2 regions of the Pantoea sp. GW821-FHT03E06 genome follow, and region 1 is predicted to be linked to the other one. Evidence: predicted binding sites of a transcription regulator. Region 1 holds the regulator's gene; the other holds the start of a gene.

What was found. The regulator PhoB, encoded in region 1, activates phosphate uptake and scavenging genes when phosphate is short. The targets are predictions, from matches to a motif close to CTGTCATAAAACTGNCNNAT.
Region 2: the regulator PhoB is predicted to act here: its motif matches at 2,685-2,704, upstream of glpT (glycerol-3-phosphate transporter).

What each region holds. Positions count from the first base shown of each region.
Region 1 covers NZ_JBWKUG010000001.1:993,366-997,793, reverse strand. Annotated here, with positions in the region: gene AC07WB_RS04520 (PstS family phosphate ABC transporter substrate-binding protein) at 1-15, opposite strand, end outside; gene phoR (phosphate regulon sensor histidine kinase PhoR) at 194-1,507, opposite strand; gene phoB (phosphate response regulator transcription factor PhoB) at 1,522-2,211, opposite strand; gene sbcD (exonuclease subunit SbcD) at 2,409-3,626, shown strand; gene AC07WB_RS04500 (AAA family ATPase) at 3,623-4,428, shown strand, end outside.
Region 2 covers NZ_JBWKUG010000001.1:206,965-211,392, forward strand. Annotated here, with positions in the region: gene pldB (lysophospholipase L2) at 1-336, shown strand, start outside; gene yigL (sugar/pyridoxal phosphate phosphatase YigL) at 374-1,174, shown strand; gene glpT (glycerol-3-phosphate transporter) at 1,208-2,548, opposite strand; gene AC07WB_RS00970 (carboxylate/amino acid/amine transporter) at 2,888-3,757, shown strand; gene AC07WB_RS00975 (YehS family protein) at 3,809-4,288, opposite strand; gene metR (HTH-type transcriptional regulator MetR) at 4,382-4,428, opposite strand, start outside.

The sequences.
Region 1 (4,428 bases):
CAACAGCGATTTCATGAGTGGTTCCGCAATTCAATAAGGGCTCTATTCTGTCGCGGCGCGATTTATCGCGCAATTAAATGCGTCATGGCAGCCAGCGAGGCGCGAATAGGTCGCCATGAATGGCGCCCCTACGTTTGCGGAGCTGGGTTTTCGTAGGGTGCGCACCTGAATGCATAGGCAATAAATTGACTCACTAGGTGTTAACACGCTCTTGAGCCACGTTAGCCACAATCAACCGTGGTGGCAGAAGAAAGCTGAAGCAGGTTTCCTGATGCGGCACGCTGGTGATCTCCAGCCGCGCATTATGATGGCCCAACGCGTGTTTCACGATCGCCAGCCCTAGCCCGCTACCGCCGGTGGCGCGCGAACGTGCTTTATCCACGCGATAGAAGCGTTCAGTCAGGCGCGGCAAGTGCTGCTCGCTGATGCCGGGGCCGTCATCGCACACCTTAAACTGCGCGCCTTGTTTGGTACGCAGCCAGCTGATGTCGATACGCGTCCCTTCCGGCGTGTGGTTCACCGCGTTGTACACCAGATTGGAAATGGCGCTGCGCAGTTGCTCATCATTGCCAAATACTTTGAGATGCGGATCGGTATGGAAATGGAGGGTATGACGTCCCTGACTCAACGTTTCTGCTTCATGCTGCAGCAGCAGCAGCATGCCCGGCACATCTACCGTCTCTTTCAGATCGATGGCCGGCGCCGCTTCAATACGCGATAAGGTCAGCAACTGTTTTACCAGGCTGTCCATGCGGCGCGTTTGCTCTTGCATGGTGTGCAGCGCTTTGCTGCGCGTGCGCTCGTTCATCACTGCGTCATCCATCATTTCCAGATAACCCTGCAACACGGTGAGCGGCGTGCGCAGTTCATGACTAACGTTGGCAAAGAAGTTACGTCGCGCGCCTTCCAGCTGGTGCATCTGGGTGACATCGCGCGCCACCATCAGCCATTGCCCTTCACTGTAAGGCATCACGCGGAATTCCATATGATGCTGATTATTGAGGATCTGCGTCAGCGGCGCGTCAAAATTGCGCTGACGGATATAGCGGGAAAACTCGGGATAGCGCAGTAAGTTGAGGATGTTCTGCCCGTTATCCTCTGGCCAGCGCAAGCCCAGATGCTGCTGCGCCAGGCCATTACACCAGAAAATGGTGCCCTCTTCGGTGGTAAGCACCACGGCATCCGGCAGCGATTCTGCGCCGCTACGGAAACGTTTGATCAGGTTACCCAGCTCGCGCCGACGCCGGCGGTTACGCAGCTGCATCTGATACAAACCGTAAAACAGCGGTTCCCAGCTACCGCGCCCGGCAGGCGGCGTCATGGAGCGATCGACCCATAGCCAGTGCGACAGGCGCATGAGATTCCTGAAGTGCCAAAACAACACGCCGGTGACGGCAATCAGTAGCAGCCACGGCAGATAACCGAACAACAGACCGAGCACCAGCGCAGGTAAACACACCAGCGCCAGCTCAATCAACAATCTCTTCCAGGAGAGTCGTTCCAGCACGGTAAAAACTCCGTTTAGTAGCGGGCAGAGAAACGATACCCTGTTCCGCGAACGGTTTGAACCATGCGATCGTGGCCGGTGAGCTCCAGCGCTTTGCGTAAACGGCGAATATGCACATCGACGGTACGATCTTCGACATACACATTGGTGCCCCAGACGTGGTTCAACAGCTGCTCGCGACTGTAGACGCGTTCCGGGTGGGTCATAAAGAAGTGCAGTAATTTATATTCGGTCGGTCCCATCTCCAGCGGCGTGGTTTCGGACATCACGCGATGCGAGGAGGGATCGAGGCTTAAACCCTGCATCTCAATCACCTCTTCCACCGCCATCGGTGAAATTCGGCGCATGACCGCTTTGATACGCGCCATCAACTCTTTCGGCGAGAACGGCTTGGTGATGTAATCATCCGCGCCCACTTCCAGGCCACGCACGCGATCTTCCTCTTCACCGCGCGCTGTCAGCATCATCACCGGAATGTCGCGCGTCATCGCTTCGCGTTTCAAATGTTTAATAAATTGAATGCCACTGCCACCGGGCAACATCCAGTCCAGCAGAATTAAATCAGGCCAGGGTTCGATCAGCTTACCAATCGCGCTGTCATAATCTTCCGCCTCAATAGGCTGGTAATCATTCTGTTCCAGCACGAAACATAACATTTCACGGATGGGAGCTTCGTCTTCCACAACCAAAATGCGCTTAGCCATTGTAACTCCTGCTAGTGTGACACCGTGTCACTGGGATTTGCGGCGCCATTATGCGTCAGTTTTATGACACTTTTATGAAAACCCCGCCCCGTGATAAATAGATAAAAAACAGAAATGTGACAAGCAAAATCCCCTTTTTTCGTTTGCTACTGAAGCCGTTATACTTGCGCATTGTTTTTATTTAGCAGGAAGCATACATGCGCATCATTCACACCGCTGACTGGCATCTTGGCCAGTTCTTTTACAGTAAAAGTCGCGCCAGGGAACATCAGGCGTTTCTCGACTGGCTGCTGGATCAGATTGTGCAGCATCAGGTGGATGCGCTGATTATCGCCGGCGATCTGTTTGATACCGGTTCGCCGCCGAGCTATGCGCGTGAAATGTTTAACCGCTTTGTGGTGGCGCTGCAGCCCTGCGGCTGTCAGCTGGTGGTGCTGGCGGGCAATCACGATTCGGTTGCCACCCTGAATGAATCGCGCGAGCTGCTGGCCTGCCTGAATACCCAGGTGATCACCAGCGCCACACCGCAGGGCGAGCAGCAGGTGCTAACGCTGAAGCAGCGCGATGGCGCGCCGGGCGCGCTGCTGTGCGCCATTCCTTACCTGCGCCCGCGCGATATTCTGCGCAGCCAGGCCGGACAATCCGGGCGCGAGAAACAGCTTTCGCTGCTGGAAGCGATCGAGCAGCACTATCAGCAGTGCTTTGCCGCCGCCCTGGCGCAGCGCGAGGCGCTGACGAACAAACTGCCTATTATCGCCACCGGCCATCTCACCACCGTTGGCGTCACCAAAAGTGACTCGGTGCGCGACATCTATATCGGCACGCTGGATGCCTTTCCGGCGCAGGCGTTTCCACCGGCTGATTACATTGCGCTCGGCCACATTCATCGCGCACAGCGCATCGCTAACAGCGACCATATTCGCTACAGCGGCTCGCCGATCCCGCTCAGCTTTGACGAACTTGGGCGTGAAAAGAGCGTGTTTCTACTGGAGTTCAGCGCCACGCTTGATGCCGTTACGCCGTTGACCATTCCACTATTCCAGCCGATGCAGATGCTTAAAGGCTCAATGGCGGAGATCGAACATCAGCTGGCGCAGTTCAGCGAGCGCGCCAGCGAACATCCTACCTGGCTGGATATTGAGATCACTACGCAGGAATATCTCAGCGATTTGCAGCGCCGCATCGAAGCATTAACAGAAAATCTACCGGTTGAAGTGCTGCTGGTGCGCCGCAGCCGCGAGCAGCGGCAGCGCAGCCTGGAACGTCTGGAAAACGAAACCCTGAGCGAATTAAAAGTCGAAGAGGTTTTTGCCCGCCGCCTGGCGCAGGAAGAGCAGCTGGATGCTGAGCAGGCCGAGCAGCTGACGCTGATGTTCCGCCGCCAGCTTGCAGCGCTGGAGAATCCATCCGCATGAAAATTTTGACGCTCCGATTTAAAAATCTCAATGCGCTGCGCGGCGAATGGTTTATCGATTTCCGTCGCGAGCCTTTCGCCAGCAACGGCCTGTTTGCCATTACCGGTGCCACCGGCGCGGGCAAAACGACGCTGCTTGATGCCATTTGCCTGGCACTTTATCACCAGACGCCGCGCCTTGGCGTGCTGTCGCAAACGCAGAATGAGCTGATCACCCGTGACACCGCCGAATGTCTGGCAGAAGTGGAATTCGAAATCAAAGGCGAAGCCTGGCGCGCCTTCTGGAGCCAAAACCGCGCGCGCGGTCTGGTTGACGGCAAATTGCAGGCGCCGCGCGTCGAGCTGGCCCGCGTCGCCGATAATCAAATCATCGCCGATAAAGTGGGCGACAAGTTAAAAGCGATCGAAACCTTATCAGGGCTGGATTTCGCCCGCTTTACCCGCTCAATGATGCTGTCACAGGGCCAGTTTGCCGCCTTCCTCAATGCGAAACCTGGCGAACGCGCCGAGCTGCTGGAAGAGCTCACCGGCACCGAGATCTACGGACAAATTTCGATTCAAATCTACGAACGCTGGCGCAGCGCACGTGGCGAGCTGGAGACGCTGCGCGCCCGCGCGGGCGGCATGTTGCTGCTGGATGAAGCGCGACGGGCAGAACTGACGCAGCAGCTGGCGGAGCTGAGCGCCCAGGAAAAAGCGTTAAGCGAACAGCTAATACAGGCCCAGCTGCAGCAGCAGTGGCTGACGCAGTCACAGCAGCTGGCGCAGGAACAGCAGCAGGCCGAACAGGCGCTGCTGAGCGC
Region 2 (4,428 bases), 790 kb from region 1:
CGCAACCTGCGATTTTACGCCGACGATCCGGCGATTCGCGTCGGCGGCCCCACCTATCATTGGGTGCGTGAAGGCGTACAGGCTGGACGTAACATTTTTAGTCAGATCGAGAAAATCACCACGCCAACCCTGCTGCTGCAGGCCAGCGAAGATGATGTGGTGGATAACCGCTCACAGGATCTCTTTTGTGCGGAGATGGCCAAAGCAGGGCATCCCTGTGCCGGCAACGCGCCCTATGTCATCAAAGGCGCACGCCATGAGATCTTGTTCGAAAAAGATGCGATGCGTGCTGAAGCGCTAAATGCGGTGGTGGATTTCTTCGAACATCACGCTTAACAAATATTAATTACCGATATCAATACCCGAGGTTTACATGTATCACATCGTCGCATCCGACCTGGATGGCACGCTGCTCTCTCCGGAACACCGTTTAACTCCGTTCGCGCGCACCACGCTGCAGGAACTGGTGGCGCGTGACATCCACTTTGTTTTTGCTACCGGCCGTCACTATATCGATGTGGGACAAATGCGCGATAAGCTCGGCATTCCGGCTTACATGATCACCTCTAACGGCGCGCGCGTGCACAACGCTGATGGCGAACTGGTGTTTAGCCACAATCTCGACGCCGATATTGCCAGCGATTTGTACGGCCTGCAGTATCACGATGAGCATATTCTGACGCACGTCTATCGTGACGACGAATGGTTCATGAGTCGCCATCGTCCGGACGAACAGGACTATTTCCGCGAATCGGTATTCAACTATCAGGTTTATCAGCCGGGTATGCTGCCAACCGACGGGATCAGCAAAGTATTCTTTACCTGCGATGATCCTGAGCGTTTGGTTCCGATGGAACAGGCGATAGAAGCACGCTGGGGCGATCGCGTGAACGTCAGCTTCTCGCTGCCGACCTGTCTGGAAGTGATGGCGGGTGGCGTTTCCAAAGGTCACGCGCTGGAAGCCGTCTCCAAACAGTTGGGTTACTCGCTGAAAGAGTGCATCGCCTTTGGCGACGGCATGAATGATGTGGAGATGCTCAGCATGTCAGGTAAAGGCTGCATCATGCGTAATGCGCAGCAGCGCCTGAAAGACACCTTGCCAACGCTGGAAGTGATTGGCAGCAACGCGGACGATGCGGTGCCGCACACCTTGCGTAAGCTGTTCCTCGCCTAAAAAAACGGGCCGGTGATTGCCGGCCCGCTCTGGTTATACCAACTGTTTCTTGTGCTTATGTTCGCTCATCATGGTGAGCAGCAGCAGAATCACCGCCAGCACCGATCCGCCAATCATCACGATGAAGCCGCCATCCCAGCCGAAGTAATCTACGGTGTAGCCGACAATGGCACTCGCCGCGACCGATCCGCCAAGATAGCCAAACAGCCCGGTAAAGCCCGCCGCGGTTCCCGCCGCTTTTTTCGGAGCCAGCTCCAGCGCGTGCAAACCAATCAACATCACCGGACCGTAAATCAGGAAGCCGATCACAATCATGCACAGCATATCGATGCCTGGATTGCCGGGCGGGTTCAGCCAGTACACCACGGTGGCAATGGTCACCAGCGTCATAAAGAACACGCCGGTGGCGCCTCGGTTGCCTTTAAAGACTTTATCTGACATCCAGCCGCACAATAGCGTGCCAGGAATACCAGCATATTCATAGAAGAAGTAAGCCCACGAGGACTTATCCAGTGTGAAGTGTTTTACTTCTTTCAGGTAGGTTGGCGACCAGTCGAGAATGCCGTAGCGCAGCAGGTAAACAAACACGTTTGCCAGCGCGATATACCACAGCAGCTTATTGGGCAAAACGTACTGCATAAAAATCTGCTTTGCCGTCAGCTCCTGCTCGTGGTTCTCGTTGTAATCAGGCGGGTAATCGTTCTTCCAGGCTTCAATCGGCGGTAGACCGCAGGACTGCGGCGTGTCGCGCATGAGCGCAAAGGCGATGAAAGCGATGATAATCGCGCAAAACGCGGGCATATACAGCGCCGCTTTCCAGTCGTTGAACCACGCCATACCCAAAAGGAACAGCAGCGGTGGAATGCCGCCGCCAACGTTATGCGCACAGTTCCATATCGACACAATGCCGCCGCGCTCCTTCTGCGACCACCAGTGCACCATGGTGCGTCCACACGGTGGCCAGCCCATGCCCTGGAACCAGCCGCACAGGAATAGCAGCACAAACATCACCATGATGCTTGATGTCGCCCACGGTACGAAGCCCATAAACAGCATTACCGCTGCAGCGAGGATCAATCCAGCGGGTAAAAACACGCGCGGGTTCGAGCGGTCCGACACTGATCCCATAATGAATTTCGAGAAGCCGTAAGCGATAGAAATTCCCGACAGCGCAAACCCGAGATCGCCACGCGAGAAACCTTGTTCAACCAGATAAGGTATCGCCAGCGCAAAGTTCTTACGCACGAGATAGTAGGCGGCATAGCCAAAAAATATTCCCAGGAAAATTTGCCAGCGCAGACGACGATAGAGCGGATCGACACGATCATCCGCCACCTGGGGCCGATGCGATGCAGGTTTGAAGATACTCAACATGAGTGTGGCCCTCTAGGGCGCGATATCGTTATGAATTCCCAGCAGGTTGGGGCAAATGCAGCAAAGGTTATAAACGGAAAGGTGATGTTTCCATTTCGCGCAAAGGATAGTGATGGTCACGTACGGTTACTGTGATATGTGACACATTTGTTACAGTTTGATGACGATGAAGAGCGATAAAAACCAGGAAATGTTGTATTTCGCGCATTTTACTGGGGTTATAAAGCGAAGCGATAACGATTAATTGCCGATATTTTGCGCTATTGTAAACCAGATAATTCAGCCCGATCGCGACAGTTTGTTTACACTAGCGCTACTGTTTATTTTGGGATCGTTACCGTGCTGTTACTGATCGTTACCACCATTCTGTGGGCTTTTTCCTTCAGTTTAATCGGGGAATATCTGGCGGGTCAGGTGGATTCCTGGTTCTCTGTGCTGATACGTTTAGCGCTTGCCGCTATCGTCTTTTTGCCTTTCCTGCGCTGGCGCGGCTATCGTGCTTCTACCATCCTGCTGTATATGCTGGTGGGCATGCTGCAGCTCGGCATCATGTACTTGCTGAGCTTTGAAGCTTACTTGTATCTGAGCGTGACCGAGTTCCTGCTGTTTACCGTAATGACGCCGCTGTATGTCACGCTGATCTACGATTTACTCCGTCGGCGTCCGCTGCGTATCGGCTACGCCTTCAGCGCTATGCTGGCTGTGATTGGGGCGGCGATTATTCGTTATGACAAAGTGAGCGACCATTTCTGGTTTGGCTTGCTGCTGGTGCAGGCGGCGAATATCTGCTTCGCCATTGGCATGGTCGGCTACAAGCGCCTGCAGGAAACCCGCCCAATGCCGCAGCACACCGCGTTTTCATGGTTCTATCTCGGTGCGGTGATCATCGCCGTCATTGCCTGGAGCCTGTGGGGCAATCCCAACAAACTGCCTACTACGTCGCTGCAGTGGGGCATTCTGGTATGGTTGGGCGTTGTGGCTTCAGGTTTGGGCTACTTCATGTGGAACTACGGCGCCACGCAGGTGGATGCGGGCACCTTGGGCATTATGAACAATATGCATGTGCCAGCGGGCTTACTGGTGAATCTGGCGATCTGGCAGGAAAAACCGCACTGGCCGAGCTTTCTCGCCGGTGCCGCTGTGATCTTCGCTTCGCTTTATGTGCATAAACGCTGGGTGTTGGGCAGTAGTTCCAAAAGCAGCGCATAGAGTCAAAATCTCAGCGCTGTGTCGTAGGGTCGCCATTTTTTGGCGACCCATTTACGCCTTCTTAACTGGCCCCGGCCGATGAATCATCGTCAAACCCTTTAGGAAATTACGCAGAATCTGGTCGCCGCACTCGCGGAAATTCTTATGATCCGGGTTACGGAAAATGGCGCCCACCTCAGCCTGCGAAATCTTGAAGTTCGCTTTCAGCAGCACATCGGGAATATCGGTGGTTTTCAGCGCAAAGGCGATACGCAGCTTCTTCATGAAAATATTATTGTTCATGCGGCGCTCAATCGACGGTGCGGGCGCATCTTCACTCTTACCGCGACGATAAAAAATCAGACCGTTGAGGAAGTAACCCATCAACACATCGGGCAGCTTGCGAAACGCAGCATCGTCATCCTTCTTCATCCACGCCTGCACATCTTCCAGCGGCACTTCACTTCCCGCTAAGGCAAAAATCTCCACCACTTTGCTATCGCTCAAATCCAGCATATAGCGCACGCTGCGCAGAACATCGTTACTCATCATGGTGAAACTCTCTTGGTCGCGGGTTGAGGCGGCGCATTATAGAGCAGGCGGGGCAGGGATAACAGCACAGGCGACATTCGCCGCCCCGCGTCATCAGGATGAGGTGGTTTGTAATGCGCCAGGACGCGCAGCATCGCGCA